3 regions of the Oceanobacillus longus genome follow, and region 3 is predicted to be linked to each of the others. Evidence: riboswitches for the same ligand, from Rfam matches in the RefSeq annotation. Region 3 holds a riboswitch; each other region holds the start of a gene.
The links. Region 3 has a riboswitch for S-adenosylmethionine ahead of ACFOUV_RS07250 (sodium:solute symporter family protein). Riboswitches for the same ligand answer to the same signal wherever they lie in the genome.
Positions count from the first base shown of each region.

Region 1 (5,020 bases), on a different contig from region 3:
ATGTCTATTACACTAAGTTACAAGGTTTTTCACCATTAAAGATTCAACTTTCACACTTTTTAAATAATCTTTTCAACCAACCCAAAATCATTTATACTGGTGATACAAGGAGGTGAATAACGTGGAACAAGAAACCATTCTAAAAGAAATTTTGAATGTATTAAAAAATCACGGAGACCAAATGAATAATAGGTTCGAACAGATGGATAGCAAATTTGAGCAAATCGATAACAGATTCGAACAGTTGGAAAGTAAGTTTGATCAGAGATTCGATCGGTTAGAAAAAAAAGTCGACGGAATTCGAGTTGAATTAACTGAAACCCAGGAAACGACCGATTTCATGTTAAGTAAAACTGCACAGCATGAGAAAAAGCTTCGCCAACTTTCAGAGCAACAACATCAGTAAAATCCCTCACACTACTCCTGGAATCCAATACGGTACTATAGTCATATCAAACAGTGACACGTACTGTTTGATTTACTTATCATTAGGACTGTATCATCAACATATTCACTACCTGATTCCGCTTTTATCCGCGTTGTCATTCAATATCGTATCACGAACCAATTGTTCAACCGTTTCATCTGAATAACCGAGTTCAGCTAAGATTTCTTTATTATGTTGTCCAAGAAGAGGGGCAGGTTTTACCAATTGCCCAGGTGTTGCAGAAAACTTAGCGGGAAATCCGAGTGTTTTCATCGAACCACCAACAGGATGCTCGTAATCCAAAATCATTTCACGTGATTGGATTTGTTCATTATGAAGTGCTTGATCATAGGATAAGATCGGTCCAGATGGAATGCCGTGCTTATCTAGTAAATCAAGCCAGTAATCACTTGACTCTGTTGTAAGTACATTTTCAATTTCGGCCTCAAGCTCTACTACATTTTCCGCACGGATACTGTTTGTTAAAAAGCGCTGCTCTTGGGTCCATTCCGGTTTATGAAGCACGTGCCGGCATAAATTCTCCCAGAGCTTCTGATTTCCTGCACCGATTAAGATAAAGCCGTCTTTTGTTTTAAACCCTTGATAAGGAGCGGAAACACGGTGTGCCGTTCCGTTTCGCTGTGCAACTTCCCCTTTACCAAAGTAAGCGGCAGCCTCCCAAACGGTCCATGCGAGTCCAGAGTCAACGAGAGAAATATCAATATATTGGCCTTTTCCGCCTTTTAAACGATGAATGTAAGCGGTGAGTATGGACTGGATTGCAGTCTCTGCTGCAGCAATATCGTGAATCGCAATTCCAACTTTAGCAGGTTTTCCTTCTTTATCGCCAGTCATATCAATTAACCCGGAAAGGCCTTGTGCCATAATATCAAATCCACCTTTATTCCGATAAGGTCCTGTTTGCCCGTAACCAGAGATGGAGCAATAGATCAGGTTTGGATTGATTACTTTTAAATGGTCATAATCAATGCCAAGCTTCTTCGTTACGCCGGGTCGATAGTTTTCAACAATAACATCAGCGTCCTTGATAAGCTCATAGAAAACATTTAGCCCTTCTTCTGTTTTTAAGTTTAAACACATTCCTCTTTTATTCCGATTGACCATCATGTACATATAGCTTTCTTCATGAATATAGGGCCCCATTGTCCGGGTATCATCGCCTTTTGGATATTTCTCTACTTTAATGACATCTGCGCCCATATCACCTAATACCATCGTACAATAAGGTCCTGCTAAAACTTGTGATAAATCAATTACCTTCATGCCTTTTAATGCTTGTTCCATTTTGATGTACTCCTTTATGATTATTTTCTTGTTGTCTAGTTTTCATAAATGCGTGATCAAGAGGAGGATAGGATATTTTGGAAAAAAGAGTCCTCATGAATCACCTTTATAGAAAATTTGGCTTTCTTTTTTCAAGGAAGGCTTGGATTCCTTCTGTATAATCATCGGAGCTATAGGATTCAAGAATAAGATCTGAAATAGCGTCGGACTCTGTGTTTTCTCCATCGGTAATTGCTTGGATTACTTGCTTAATGCCAGAATTTGCAACCGGTGATTTGCTAAGAATCCGATTGGCAAATGCTAGTACTTTGCCTTCGATTTCCTCTTGAGAATATATGTAGTCGATTAAACCAATGGCTTGCGCTTCTTCTGCTGTGAGGAGTTCTGCTGTATAAAGCAATTCCTTTGTTTTAGATGGGCCAATTAAATTGTATAAACGCTTTGTACTTGCTAAGTTATATACGATGCCGATGTTCGCAGAGGTTATGCCAACCTTACTGCCTGACGTTGCAAACCGGAAATCACATGCGTTCGCAAGCTCCAGACCACCACCGATTGCCAGTGTTTGGATAAGGGCAATCGTCGGCCTCGGAAACCGATATAGTTTTTCAATGGCTCCAAGTGCGAAATCATTATATGCTTTTGCTTTCTTCGCATGCAGGCGGACTTCGAGAAACTCACTAATATCAGCGCCAGCGGAAAAGGCTGTTTCATCCACCCCACGGACAATTAAGAGTTTGATTGTCTCATCCTGTTTCAGATCATCAAGTAATTCTTCGAGCCTTTGAAACATGGCAAGGTTGAAGCAATTCTTTTTTTGTGGACGGTTAATGATTATCGTTGCAATCGCGCCATCCTTTTCAATATAAAGTTCATGTGACATGCGTAATCCCTCCAATTTAATCTTTTTCAATCGTGCTGCAAGTCGGTTTTCGAGCGATTGAATCCCTTTCGAAAAAGAATGCTGCTCCAAATACGCAACATTCTTCTTTTCTTATTTATCCTTATTCATCCCAACTTGCAAGTACTGAACCTTGAAATTCTTCTTCGATAAATGCTTTCACTTTATCGGATTGATACGCATTTACGAATTTTTCAATCACTGGATCATTTTCATTTTCTGCACGTACAACAATAAAGTTAACATATGGTGAGTTGGTTGATTCCAATAGAATAGAATTCTCTTTTGGATTTATTCCCGCCCCTAAAGCGAAATTTGTATTAATTGCAGCTGCATCAACCTCGCTTAGTTGATTTGGAATTTGCGCAGCATCTAATTCGATAAACTCCAGGTTTTTCGGATTATCTACAATATCATAAATCGAAGCTGTTTCTTCTTTGCCTTCTTCTAATGTAATTATCCCAGCTTCTTCTAATATAAATAGTGCGCGTCCACCGTTTGTTGGGTCATTTGGTAATCCAAATTTTGCACCATCCGGAAGATCCTCGATGCTTTCATAGGTTTCCGAATAAACACCCATAGGATTTAGAATGGTTTTACCAACAGGGACTAAATCTGTCTCATGATCTTCATTAAATTGATCTAAGAAAGGTCCATGTTGATAACTATTCGTATCCAAATCCCCTTCTGATAATGCGGAGTTCGGTAGCACATAATCGGAAAACACCTTCACTTCAACATCCAGTCCGTTTTCAGCAGCAACTTCAGCAGCGACTTCTACGATTTGCTCGTGTGGACCAGCAGTTACGCCGACAACTAATTTATCTTCACTTATTGTAGAGCTGTCAGATGTATCATCTCCACAAGCAGCAAGTACGCCAACTAGTAAAATAATCGATAAGATAAATCCTAACTTCTTCATTGCATTTCCCCCTTGTTGTAAGTCACTGATAATAGAAAAGCCTCTCTTATAAGAAAGAGAGGCTTGTAAAATTCTACAGGGATCCTCTCTCATCTTTCAAAACATTACGTTTTGCAGGATTTAGCACCTTACTATGCTGTAACGCATAAAGGTTGCCGAGCTTCAACGGGCCAGTCCCTCAGCTACTCTTGATAAGAGATTTTTACTATTCGATTATCAATTCTATCTATTTAAATTACCGTATAATTCTAATTGCGTCAATACTTATTTTATTTTCTGTTTCATTTCTTTTGTGATTCCATAAGAACAAAAGCGTAAGCGCCCGGTTAGCGACGTATGGACTGGACTGAGCCGTAGGAGATAAGGGAAACACGGTGAGCGTATGCGAACCGATGTTGACTTATCTTACGGAGGTGAGGGAAACACGGTGAGCGTATGCGAACCGATGTTGACTTATCTTACGGAGGTGAGGGAAGTCCAATAGTCATTGGGCGCTGGAGCTGGACGTGGCTGTTTCTGTGTATTTACGTTATCTACAACATACAATTTTATAATTTCCTAAACAATCAAAAAACCGAGCAGTGACAGGCACTGTTCGGTTACAAAGTTACTATACAAACAAGCTTAAAAGTAGTACAAATGCAAGACCACTAACAGAGATAATCGTTTCTAAGACGGTCCATGTGGCAAATGTTTCCTTCATCGACAAACCAAATGATTCTTTAACAATCCAAAAACCTGTATCATTAACATGAGAAGCTATAATACTACCAGCACCTGTAGCCAATACCATTAATGCTAGGTTAACATCTGAATCAGCCACCATTGGTAGAACCAACCCTGCTGTCGTTAATGCTGATACTGTTGCTGATCCTTGTGCTAGTCTTATAATAGCTGCAATTAACCAAGCAAGCAGTAATGGTGAAATGGTACTTCCTTCAAAAACTTCAGCGACATAATCGCCTACTCCACCATCCATCAAAACTTCTTTCAGTGAGCCACTTACACCAAGAATTAGTAATAGCATACCAATAGCTTTTACTGAGCTCTCCGCTGATTCCATAAGATCTGTCATTGGAATCTTACGGGCAATACCCATCGTATAAATAGAAAGTAATACAGAAAGCAGCATTACCATGGAAGGAGTTCCTAAAGTCGCAATAATATCAAAGAATAAATTGTCATCCATTCCGACAGTATCCTTTATAAGGGTGAAGATCGTTGAAAGACCCATCAAAATAACTGGGAATAATGCTGTAAATGCACTTATAGCAAAACTCGGCGTATCTTCCAATTTATATTGTTTCGCATCACCAAGTTTCGCAATGCTTCCCTCACCGGCTTTCTCAAAAGCTGCAGGGACCATTTTTCTTGCATATTTCGTAAATAACGGACCCGCAATAAGAATAGTCGGAATCGCAATAATAAATCCGTATAATAATACCATTCCTATATTGGCTCCATA
Region 1 covers NZ_JBHSAO010000001.1:190,439-195,458, reverse strand. The annotation lists gene ACFOUV_RS00915 (hypothetical protein) at 122-406, shown strand; gene ACFOUV_RS00910 (CaiB/BaiF CoA transferase family protein) at 515-1,732, opposite strand; gene ACFOUV_RS00905 (enoyl-CoA hydratase/isomerase family protein) at 1,839-2,615, opposite strand; gene ACFOUV_RS00900 (MetQ/NlpA family ABC transporter substrate-binding protein) at 2,737-3,555, opposite strand; SAM riboswitch class I at 3,642-3,753, opposite strand; gene ACFOUV_RS00895 (gluconate:H+ symporter) at 4,166-5,020, opposite strand, start outside.
Region 1: linked by a shared signal. The riboswitch ahead of ACFOUV_RS00900 (MetQ/NlpA family ABC transporter substrate-binding protein) and the one ahead of ACFOUV_RS07250 (sodium:solute symporter family protein) in region 3 are both predicted to bind S-adenosylmethionine.

Region 2 (5,020 bases), on a different contig from region 3:
TTAAAGGAAAATCCAAATCAGGATATGACACCACGTACATTTATCTTTGGAGCCAAAGCTGCTCCAAGTTATCACTTGGCGAAGGAAGTTATTAAACTGATAAACACAGTGGCATCCATCGTCAACTACGATCCGGTTGTAAAAGACAGGCTGAAGGTTATCTTTATGGAAAATTATAATGTCAGTTTAGCGGAAAAAATTATTCCTGCAGCGGATATTAGTGAACAGATTTCTACAGCCAGTAAGGAAGCCTCAGGTACAGGAAATATGAAAATGATGATGAATGGTGCATTGACTCTTGGAACCATGGACGGTGCCAATATTGAAATACATGATTTGGTTGGAGATCAGAATATGTTCATTTTCGGTCTGACTGCTGATGAAGTACTGAATTATTATCAGCATGGAGGTTACCATGCAAGAGATATTTATAATACCGATGACCGGGTTAAGCGGATATTGGATCAATTGAATCAGGGCGAGTTCGGGGCGCATAATATAGAATTTAAAGATATCTACTATAATATTTTGTATCATAATGATCCTTATTTTGTACTAAAGGATTTTGAAGCCTATTTGGAAACACATGAACTGGCAGAGCGTGCCTATCGTGATCGAATGACCTGGTTAAATATGAGTGTGACAAACATTGCCTACTCGGGGAAATTCTCTAGTGATCAGACGATTCAGGAGTATGCGACAGATATTTGGAAGATAAAGCGGGTGTGAAAGGATAGAAACCCAGCCATAAATAAAACTTAATAAAAGCCACCAATTTTATAATTAATTGGTGGCTTTTATTGAATTCTCTATAACGTCAACGTAACTTTCTTAGCTGCTTTTATGTTTACTGCGCCTGATAATGCAAGTGAAACACTAGTCTCCTGTTTAAAATTAGTAAGTACCTTTTCTACACCTTCTTGTCCACCTAGTGCTAAACCATACACGTATGGTCTGCCTAGTAAGACGGCATCTGCACCTAATGCCAAAGCTTTTACAACATCTGACCCGCGCCGAATACCACTATCAAGCAGAAGAGGAATTCTTCCATTCACCTCTTTAGCAATTCTGGGAAGAGCCTCAATGCTAGAAACAATCCCATCCATTTGCCGCCCACCATGATTGGAAACGATGATACCGTCTATTCCAGCTTCTATGGCAAGTTTCGCATCCTCAGGGTGCAGAATCCCTTTTATTACAACCGGTAGGGAGGTTCTTTTTTTAAGCTCTTCTACATGTTTCCAGTTAAGTGCAGGATGGAAAATGTTCGTTAAGATTGCTTGGATAACAGAATCATCGTCTTGGCTTGGCAAGGAATTCAAGAATACCTTATCGTTAATATAATTTGCTTTTCCGTAACCTTCTTTAAGTGGAGAGAAGCTATTACGTATATCTTCTTCCCGCCACCCCAGCATGATCGTATCGACGGTTAAAACAATGGCTTCGTAACCAGCCTCTTCGGCTCGGTTTACCATGCTATAGGAGATATTTTCGTTATTAGACCAATATAGCTGGAACCATTTTGAACTGCCGGGAGATGCTTTACTTACTTCTTCAATGGAAAAGCTGGAAACAGTGCTTTGAATAAATGGCACCTGATGTGAAGCAGCAGCTTTCACAACAGCTAATTCGGCATCTTCATGTGCTAACTTCAACATTCCAACCGGAGAGAGCAAAAAGGGCTGTGGATACGTACGTCCGAATAACTCAATACTTGTATCAGCTGCAGAAACATCATTTAAATACCTCGGCACGATAGACAACTTATTAAAGTCTGTTGTATTTATCCTTAATGTTTCCTCTCCGCCTGCACCTGACCGTATGTAGCCAAATGCCGCTTTAGGTATTACCTTACTTGCGGCTGATTCAAGATCAGAAAAATTAAGTGGGAAGGCTTCGGATGAAACAATCTGTTGTATAAAGGAATCTTCTATATTATTGATTGTCAAAATAGTCACCTCATCAAAGTATAATCAAGAGCATCAATCTTTTTTCAATCTTGCTGCTAGTCTATTTCCAATGGATTGGATACCTTGTACGATGATAATTAAAATAAAGACAGTCACGTACATAACATCCACTTCATAGCGAAGATGTCCAAAACGATAAGCTAAGTCACCGAGACCACCAGCACCAACAAGGCCTGCCATTGCTGTAGCTCCAATTAAGCTAACCGTGGCAATTGTCAGCCCCAAAATAATAGCTGGTCTTGCCTCTCTTAACATAACATTCCAGATAATTTGTCTGGTTTTGATACCCATTGCTTTATAGGCTTCAATTACACCGTTATCCACATCAAGTAATGCAGATTCAATTAACCTCGCAATATATGGGGCGGCATTGATAACCAAAGGTACGATAACACCCTTCACTCCAATAGTTGTTCCGACTAGCAGTTTTGTAAATGGCAGAATAAAAAACAGCAAAATAATAAATGGAACAGATCGAATAACATTAATAAATAAATTCAGTATTTGATAAATCCATCTATTCTCCAATGATTGTCCAGGTCTGGTTAGAATTAATAATATAGCTAAAGGTACTCCAATCAGAATGGCAAAGAAGAGGGAAATAAGTACCATTTGAAACGTCTCTACAACTGCTTCAGATATAATGGGAAACCACTGTTCGATAAACTCATTCATTTGTTTTCCCCTCCAATTCTTCTGTGGATACACCGTTATCGTCTAAAAATTTCAAAGCATTTGCAACTTCTTGAGACTCTCCGACTAGATGTATGACCAGGTTTCCTACAATTCCGTTTTTCAGTTCCATAATATTGGCTGTTAATATATTTGGTTCTACTTTAAATCGATGGCTCAGTTGAGCAAGCAAGGGTTGTCCGGTATTTTCGCCGATAAATGTCAATCTTGTAACCGTACCGTTTAATTTAAGCTGCTCTATTAAGCTATCAGATAACTTCCGTTGTGAGATTGTATTTAAAAATTTCTTTGTCGTTTTTTCTTTCGGGTTAGTAAATAGATTAATTGCTGTTCCTTGTTCAATCAAATCCCCATTTTCTATCACATATACATAATCACAGATTTTTTGAATGACATTCATTTCGTGAGTGATGAGTAGTATCGTTATTCCAAGCTCTTCGTTAATTTTTAAAAGTAAATCGAGAATGGAATTTGTTGTTTCTGGATCAAGTGCACTTGTTGCTTCATCACTGAGTAGGATTTGTGGTTCCTGTGATAATGCTCTTGCAATCGCAACACGTTGTTTTTGTCCTCCTGATAATTGAGAAGGATACGTATGTTTTTTTTCTAATAAGTCAACAATACCCAAATATTTATCTACACGGGTCTCAACCTCTTTTTTGTCATAGCCAAGAAGCTTAAGTGGAATTGCGATATTATCATATACCGTGGCCGTTTTCAGCAGATTAAAGTGTTGAAAAATCATACCGATTTTTTGCCGCGTTTTTCGTAATTTTTCCTGGGACATTGAGGTCATTTCTACTCCGTTTATGGAAACAGTGCCACTGGTTGGTTTCTCAAGTAAATTAACACAACGAATCAAGGTACTTTTACCTGCTCCACTATAACCAATTACACCGTGAATTTCGCCCTTCTTCACGTGAAGATTAACGTCATTTAGCGCTTTAACAACTCCATTTTTAGAAGGAAATACTTTCGTGATGTTGTTTAGTTTAATCATATATGTAAACATTCCTTTCAAAAGAGGCTGGCATCCTGATGAAGACCTCTATTTTTAGTATTCCTTACCCTTTAATTCAAAAAAGCCTCTCATTATAAGAGAGGCTAGTAAATTATAAATTCACGTTCCTCTCTCATCTTCCAAAACGTAATGTTTTGCTGGATTTAGCACCTTTCTATGTATAACACATAAAGGTTGCCGAGCATCAACGGGCCAGTCCCTCAGCTACTCTTGATAAGAGATTTATTTATTTATTTGTTTGTTTCGAGTTATTAGATAAAGTTACATTATATCAATCATTTCGTCAATACTTATTTTGAAAAAAGGATATTCCATTAAAACATCCTTATTATCAAAAGGTTATGGATTAAATATATTTAGCTTCTCAATTCTGGAGATGGCTTCTATGATGCGCGCTTCATCGACAAGTAATCCAATTCGTACGTATCCCTCTCCATACGTTCCAAAACCATTTCCAGCTGCAACTGCGACATCTGCTTTTGCCAACAGATAGTCTGCAAATTCCTCGCTTTGAAATTCCTCCGGTACTGGGAGCCAGGCAAAGAAGGACCCTTTTGGTGCGTTTACTTTCCACCCGATTCGATTACATTCAGTAATCAATGTGTTACGTCTACCTTCATATAAGTTAACCAGATCATCGACACATTCCTGACTACTAGATAAAGCAGTTGCTGCTGCATGTTGAAGCGCTGGGAAGATACTTACAAATAAGTGATCCTGTAAAAGATTGATCGCTTCAATCATTTTTGCATTACCTACAGCAAAACCTACCCGCCATCCAGCCATATTATAGGTTTTTGATAATGTATACAGTTCAATTCCAACTTCTTTTGCATCCTCTGCCTGCATGAAACTGACTGGTTTATCACCATCAAATCCAATAGCGCCATAGGCAAAATCATGAACAATACCTATGTTATTACATTTTGCCAATTCAACAGTTTCATCAAAAAATGCAACAGATGCTGTTGCTCCGGTTGGGTTGTTCGGGTAGTTTAAGTAAAGTAGTTTCGCCTTTTCTTTCTGTTTATCGGTTAGTTTTTTATAGTCAGGCAAAAATCCTTGTTCACTATGTAAAGGCATCGTATCATAGGTGACATTAGCTATACCTACACCAGACAAATAATCAGGATAACCGGGATCGGGAAGTAGAAGCAGGTCACCCTCATTCATTAAGGCCAAGGGTAATTCAACTAAACCGATTTTTGTACCAAATAAAACAGCAATCTCTAAGTCGGGGTCAAGATCTACATTGTATTCCCTTTTATAAAAATCAGCTGCTGCTTGCTTAAATTCATCGGTGCCTCTAAATGGTGAATATTTATGTGTATCTGGA
Region 2 covers NZ_JBHSAO010000010.1:107,731-112,750, reverse strand. The annotation lists gene ACFOUV_RS13845 (glycogen/starch/alpha-glucan phosphorylase) at 1-729, shown strand, start outside; gene ACFOUV_RS13840 (alpha-hydroxy acid oxidase) at 810-1,949, opposite strand; gene ACFOUV_RS13835 (methionine ABC transporter permease) at 1,983-2,645, opposite strand; gene ACFOUV_RS13830 (methionine ABC transporter ATP-binding protein) at 2,638-3,663, opposite strand; SAM riboswitch class I at 3,794-3,904, opposite strand; gene ACFOUV_RS13825 (pyridoxal phosphate-dependent aminotransferase) at 4,024-5,020, opposite strand, start outside.
Region 2: linked by a shared signal. The riboswitch ahead of ACFOUV_RS13830 (methionine ABC transporter ATP-binding protein) and the one ahead of ACFOUV_RS07250 (sodium:solute symporter family protein) in region 3 are both predicted to bind S-adenosylmethionine.

Region 3 (5,020 bases):
TCAATAATTTCCTCAATCGCCGGTTGTGCTTTTTCTCTCATTTCTTCCTGATCCGGATAAACAATCTCCATTCCATTTGCTTCGATTTCCTCAAGAAATGCTTCATTACTAGCTGCAACAATCTCATCCGCATAGGCGAGGGTTTCATCAATTGCTTGCGTGACGATTTCTTGCTGCTCTGTAGTTAACTTATTTTCCCATGTATCCTCACTGACGAGCCATTGTTGAAACAGTTGAATATGTTCTGTTTTCATCAAGTATTCCTGATAATCCCACATTTGACGTCCCGCGATATTAGTAAGAAAATTTTCCTGTGCATCCACAGTTCCGGTCTGTAATGCAGATACAATTTCTGTAGCAGCGATTGGTGTCGGGAGTGCTCCCAGTTCTGCCCATACATTCACCCACCACTCAATTTCCGGCATTCTTATTTTCATTCCTTGTAATTCCTCAATGTTTGAAAAAGGAATATTCGAGGTCGTCCAACGCGCACCATAACCATGCAGACCCATTGGAATAATCCCGCCTACTTCTCTTGCAATTTCTTTGATTTCATCCCCAACCTTCCCGTCCATAAATTCTCTCATTGAATCAAGATCCTGGAATAAAAAGGGAATCGAAATCGCATTATATTCGGGATAATACAATTCAGCTTGCAATACGCTGTACCCGATATCAATTTCACCCATGTTCATTTGTTCTAAAGCCTCACGCTCTCCACCTAATTGACCAGCCATGAAAAATTCGATCTCCATAGAATCGTCACTCAATTCAGTTATTTTATTACCGAAAAAGTCCTTGATATCTTTATCGATACCTGAATCATCCATCGTAGTTGCGAAGACAAGTGATAACTTTTCCTCTTTTGAACTCGCTACCGAATCTCCACATCCTGAAATAAGTAGAGCAATAATAGTTAGCATAAAAATTAAATAATACTTCATGATGGACCCCCCTTTTTACGCGAATATTGTCGAAAAACGACAACAGCAAATTAAAAAAATCATACCATAGCAAAACAATTTAGTAAACAACAATTTTTCAAACTATCAGAATTCGGAAGCTTGGGGACGGTTCTTTTGCTTCCTATATAACAAAAAGGAAGCAGGAGAACCGTCCCCGTGCTTCCTAGCATTAAAAAAGAGGCTCTCATATTGTGCATGATACACAACGTGAGAGCCTTTAGTTTTTTCTATATTATTATTTTTCAGCTGCTATTCTTTTGGTTGTAAATCTTCAATAAAAATCCATCTATTATAAATCAATTTCCTTTCACCAACAAAAAACAACAACAGTTAAATTAAACCGCAGCAGTCTCCCTCCGAAAAGCGCGCGCTTCAGCTGGGCGAACAAACCTTATCGCCGCAATAAAATAACACAAAATAGCCGCAAACATAAATAAACCGAATAATCCATTTTGATAGAACGTCTGAAAATAGAGGACATTTATAATCGTAAATAAGAGACCTGTAGTCAACGCTAAATAGCCAAATCTGTCTGTTTTTCTAAAATTCCATTCTGATTTGTTATCGGTAAGTGTCACCAATGTGATCGTTAGGATGTTAATGGAACTTCCGACCCAAACGGGATGTATATTCATATAAAACTCTTGGGGATTCCACCCGCCCAAGTAATACCACAGTAAACCGCTTGTAAAGCCTGTAAACAAGGATGCAACAACTGCACGTTTTGTCACGACTGGCCAGAATAAGGCTGCTACAACCGGTGCGAACGTTGCACTGTTTCTAATCGTCCAGGCAAACACATTCCACCATGCCGATTGCTCTGTACGCAATAAACCAAATAGGATCATAAGTCCGGTTAAAAGCAATAAAGATATTTTTGTATATTTGATAAGTTGATCTCCGGATGCGGTCGGCTTGATAGCACTACCAACATCACGCCCTAAACTAGTTGCACCCGAGAACTGGCATGGACCACCCCATCCGAGCGCACAACCCCAAACTCCGAGAAAGAATAAACCTACGAGTGGAGCAGGCAGGACCTCCATCAGGTACAGCGGAATTGCAATGAGACCTGTCGATGCATTCGGCACAACTACCGCTGCCGATATTCCGAATAGAACACCACCAACAATAAAAGGAATCGCCATAAAACCAGCCATAATCAAGCCTTTCTGTCCCTCTTCCGGTGTTCGGGATGAAAGTGCCATCTGAAAAGCCGCCTGTGCCAGAATGACATTTACGAGAAAAGTACCGAACCAGACGACAATTACTTGCAAACCAACGCTTCCAAAATCAAACATTTCAGGACGCTCCAAATTCAATGCTGCCAAACCAGAAATTCCCGGATTAATGAAAAAGGCAATAATGCCGATCGCTATCATCAAGCCAAACAAAACCATATTCATTGTCTGTGTAAAGGCAATGGACCACATACCGCCAGCCTGCAAATAAATGAAAAGCAAGATGGCAGTAAAGGCTACAGACAAACTCAGGGAAATCCCAGTGAATACATGGAAAGCAGAAGCAAATGCAATCGCAGTCGCAACCGACCACATCGGAAAGGCAAATGCAGTAATGGCACCGGATAACCCTTTTGCTGTTCTCCCAAATTTATCACCAATTAGGCCGGAAACAGTTACAAGCATTTTTTTCCGGAAAGATCGGATGATCAGTAACGCGATAATAAAGATTTGAACCATTTCTGCCATCCCATACCAAATCGCGGAAATACCACTTAAGTAAGATAGCTCCAGAATCGATATAAATGTCGAACCGGAAAATAATCCAGTAATACAAAATGCAACAATCCATTTGTTAAAATTTCGGTTCCCTACAAAATAACTGTCTTTTTTAGTCAATCGCCGCTTTGCAATTTGCCCTGCTACTATAAGTGCAAACGTATATCCTACTGCTAAAATAATAATCCACACACCGTATTCTGTCATATTAACAACTCCTTTTTTTATTATTAAACATATTGTAATACTCAACTTTAAGATATAAAGATTTATGGTTGTTAAACCAAAATAAAAACCCCCTTCTATAATAAGAAGAGGGTGGAAATATCCGATGTCCTCTTCTTATCTTTCAGACAACTGTCTGACGGAATTGGCACAGTACTCATTACGAGCCCGCTGCCGAGGTATCAAAGGGCCATTTCCCTCCACCTCTCTTGATAAGAAGTACGTTTATGTATTTTTATATAAGTTACCCTGTTCTGCTCAAAAAGTCAATCATTATTTAGTCGCATATGAAGCGGGGAAGCACGAGGACGGTTCTTTTGCTTCCTATATAACTAAAAGGAAGCAGGAGAACCGTCCCTACGCTTCCATTGGAGAAATTTCCGTTTGCTATTTCTTCAGCAGGTGTTGAAAATTACGCTATGGGCGAGAACAGGTCGGGAAGTTTAGAATAGAAGAGTAAATTAAATAGAAAGAAGGTTACCACTTATTGAACGAAATGGTAACCTTCTTTCATAATCAGGAGGGAAATATACTACTTTAGTATACTCCACTCCTATACTACAGATAATAATCTATCAAACTATTTAGCACCTAGTCCACCGTCAATTCGATATTGTGAACCAGTGATGAATGCACTCTCATCTGAAGCAAGGAACAGAACCAGATTTGCCATATCTTCCGACTCTCCGTAGCGTCCAAGTGGGATGATTTGAGTAAATGCTTCTTTTGCTTCTGCACCCTTTCCAGGAAGTGTTCCTTCTTCAATGGAACGCATCATTCTCGTATTTACTGGTGATGGGTGAATCGAATTTACTCGAACATTTGCATCTGCAATTTCCAATGCAGCAGTTTTAGTCATTCCCGTCACCGCGTGCTTGGAAGCACCGTATGCAATTTGGTTAGGAGTACCCATCAATCCGGCTCCAGACGAAGTGTTAATTACACTACCATGTCCCTGCTCTCTCATGACTGGCAATACATGCTTCAACCCTAAAAATACTCCTCGGACATTTACATTGATTACTTTATCAAAATCTTCCACATCTAAATCAGTTAATAGAGCAATTTTCCCTTCAATACCTGCATTATTAAAGAAAACGTCGACTTTTCCGAATTGCTCAACCGTCTCTTTAACGTACTTCTTTACATCATCTTCTTTGGAGACATCTGCCTCAATCGTTAATACTTCACCGAATGATTTAAGTTCATTCTTCGCTTCCTCCAATGGCTCTTTGAATAAGTCTACTAAAACGACCTTAGCCCCTTCTTTCAAAAACTTTTCTGCTGTTACCTTACCTATACCACCAGCACCGCCAGTAATTACTGCAACTTTATTATCTAATCTACCCATTTAAATTCCTCCTCCTATGATTACGTTTACAATCCTATTATACTAGTCATAAATTACTAGGACAAATTAAAAGCTCATGGAGAAACTGAGGCAGGATTATTGTCCAAATTTATTTTTGGAATAAGTACCCCCGATAATCATAGCAATTTTTTGGGATAACATTTATATCCCCGAAAGCATCTTCTCCTCCCGCTTCGTATGTTTTGCAATCTTTCCTCATTTTTTCATTAAAAATATATTTCTATTGAATCGTAATTTGCTGCTCACCACTTACGTTATTTGATGTTACTTTTAATGTAATTTCTCCAGCTTTCAATGTTTGAAGCTTTCCATCTGCTGGATTGAAAACAGCTGCATAGCTCCCGGACTTTTCAGCTTGTTCAGCTGCTTTTCCGGAGCCAATATAGACATTACTGCTTCCTTCCCAAGTTACAGATGCTGGATAGCGTAAAGGAAAATCCAGATTTCCAGCTTGATGGCCAGTTGCATCAATTGAAATGGTTTCACCGATCGCAACAGATTCAGGTGCGTGCAGTGTGACTGATCCCAGCAGTGGACGAACCTCTGCCTGAATCCATTCTGTTCCCTTCACATTGCTTTTCTCTGCTGCTCTGTCTGGACCATTTGACTTATCAGGTACAGCTGTAGGATCGATTCCAAATAATGTCCATGAATAGAAACCGCCATTATCTGCTGCCCCATAAGGAGCCTTCCCAGCAGGTCCTGTAACCATATATGGA
Region 3 covers NZ_JBHSAO010000004.1:127,074-132,093, forward strand. The annotation lists gene ACFOUV_RS07245 (TRAP transporter substrate-binding protein) at 1-944, opposite strand, end outside; gene ACFOUV_RS07250 (sodium:solute symporter family protein) at 1,301-2,911, opposite strand; SAM riboswitch class I at 3,044-3,148, opposite strand; gene ACFOUV_RS07255 (SDR family NAD(P)-dependent oxidoreductase) at 3,510-4,280, opposite strand; gene ACFOUV_RS07260 (phosphodiester glycosidase family protein) at 4,522-5,020, opposite strand, start outside.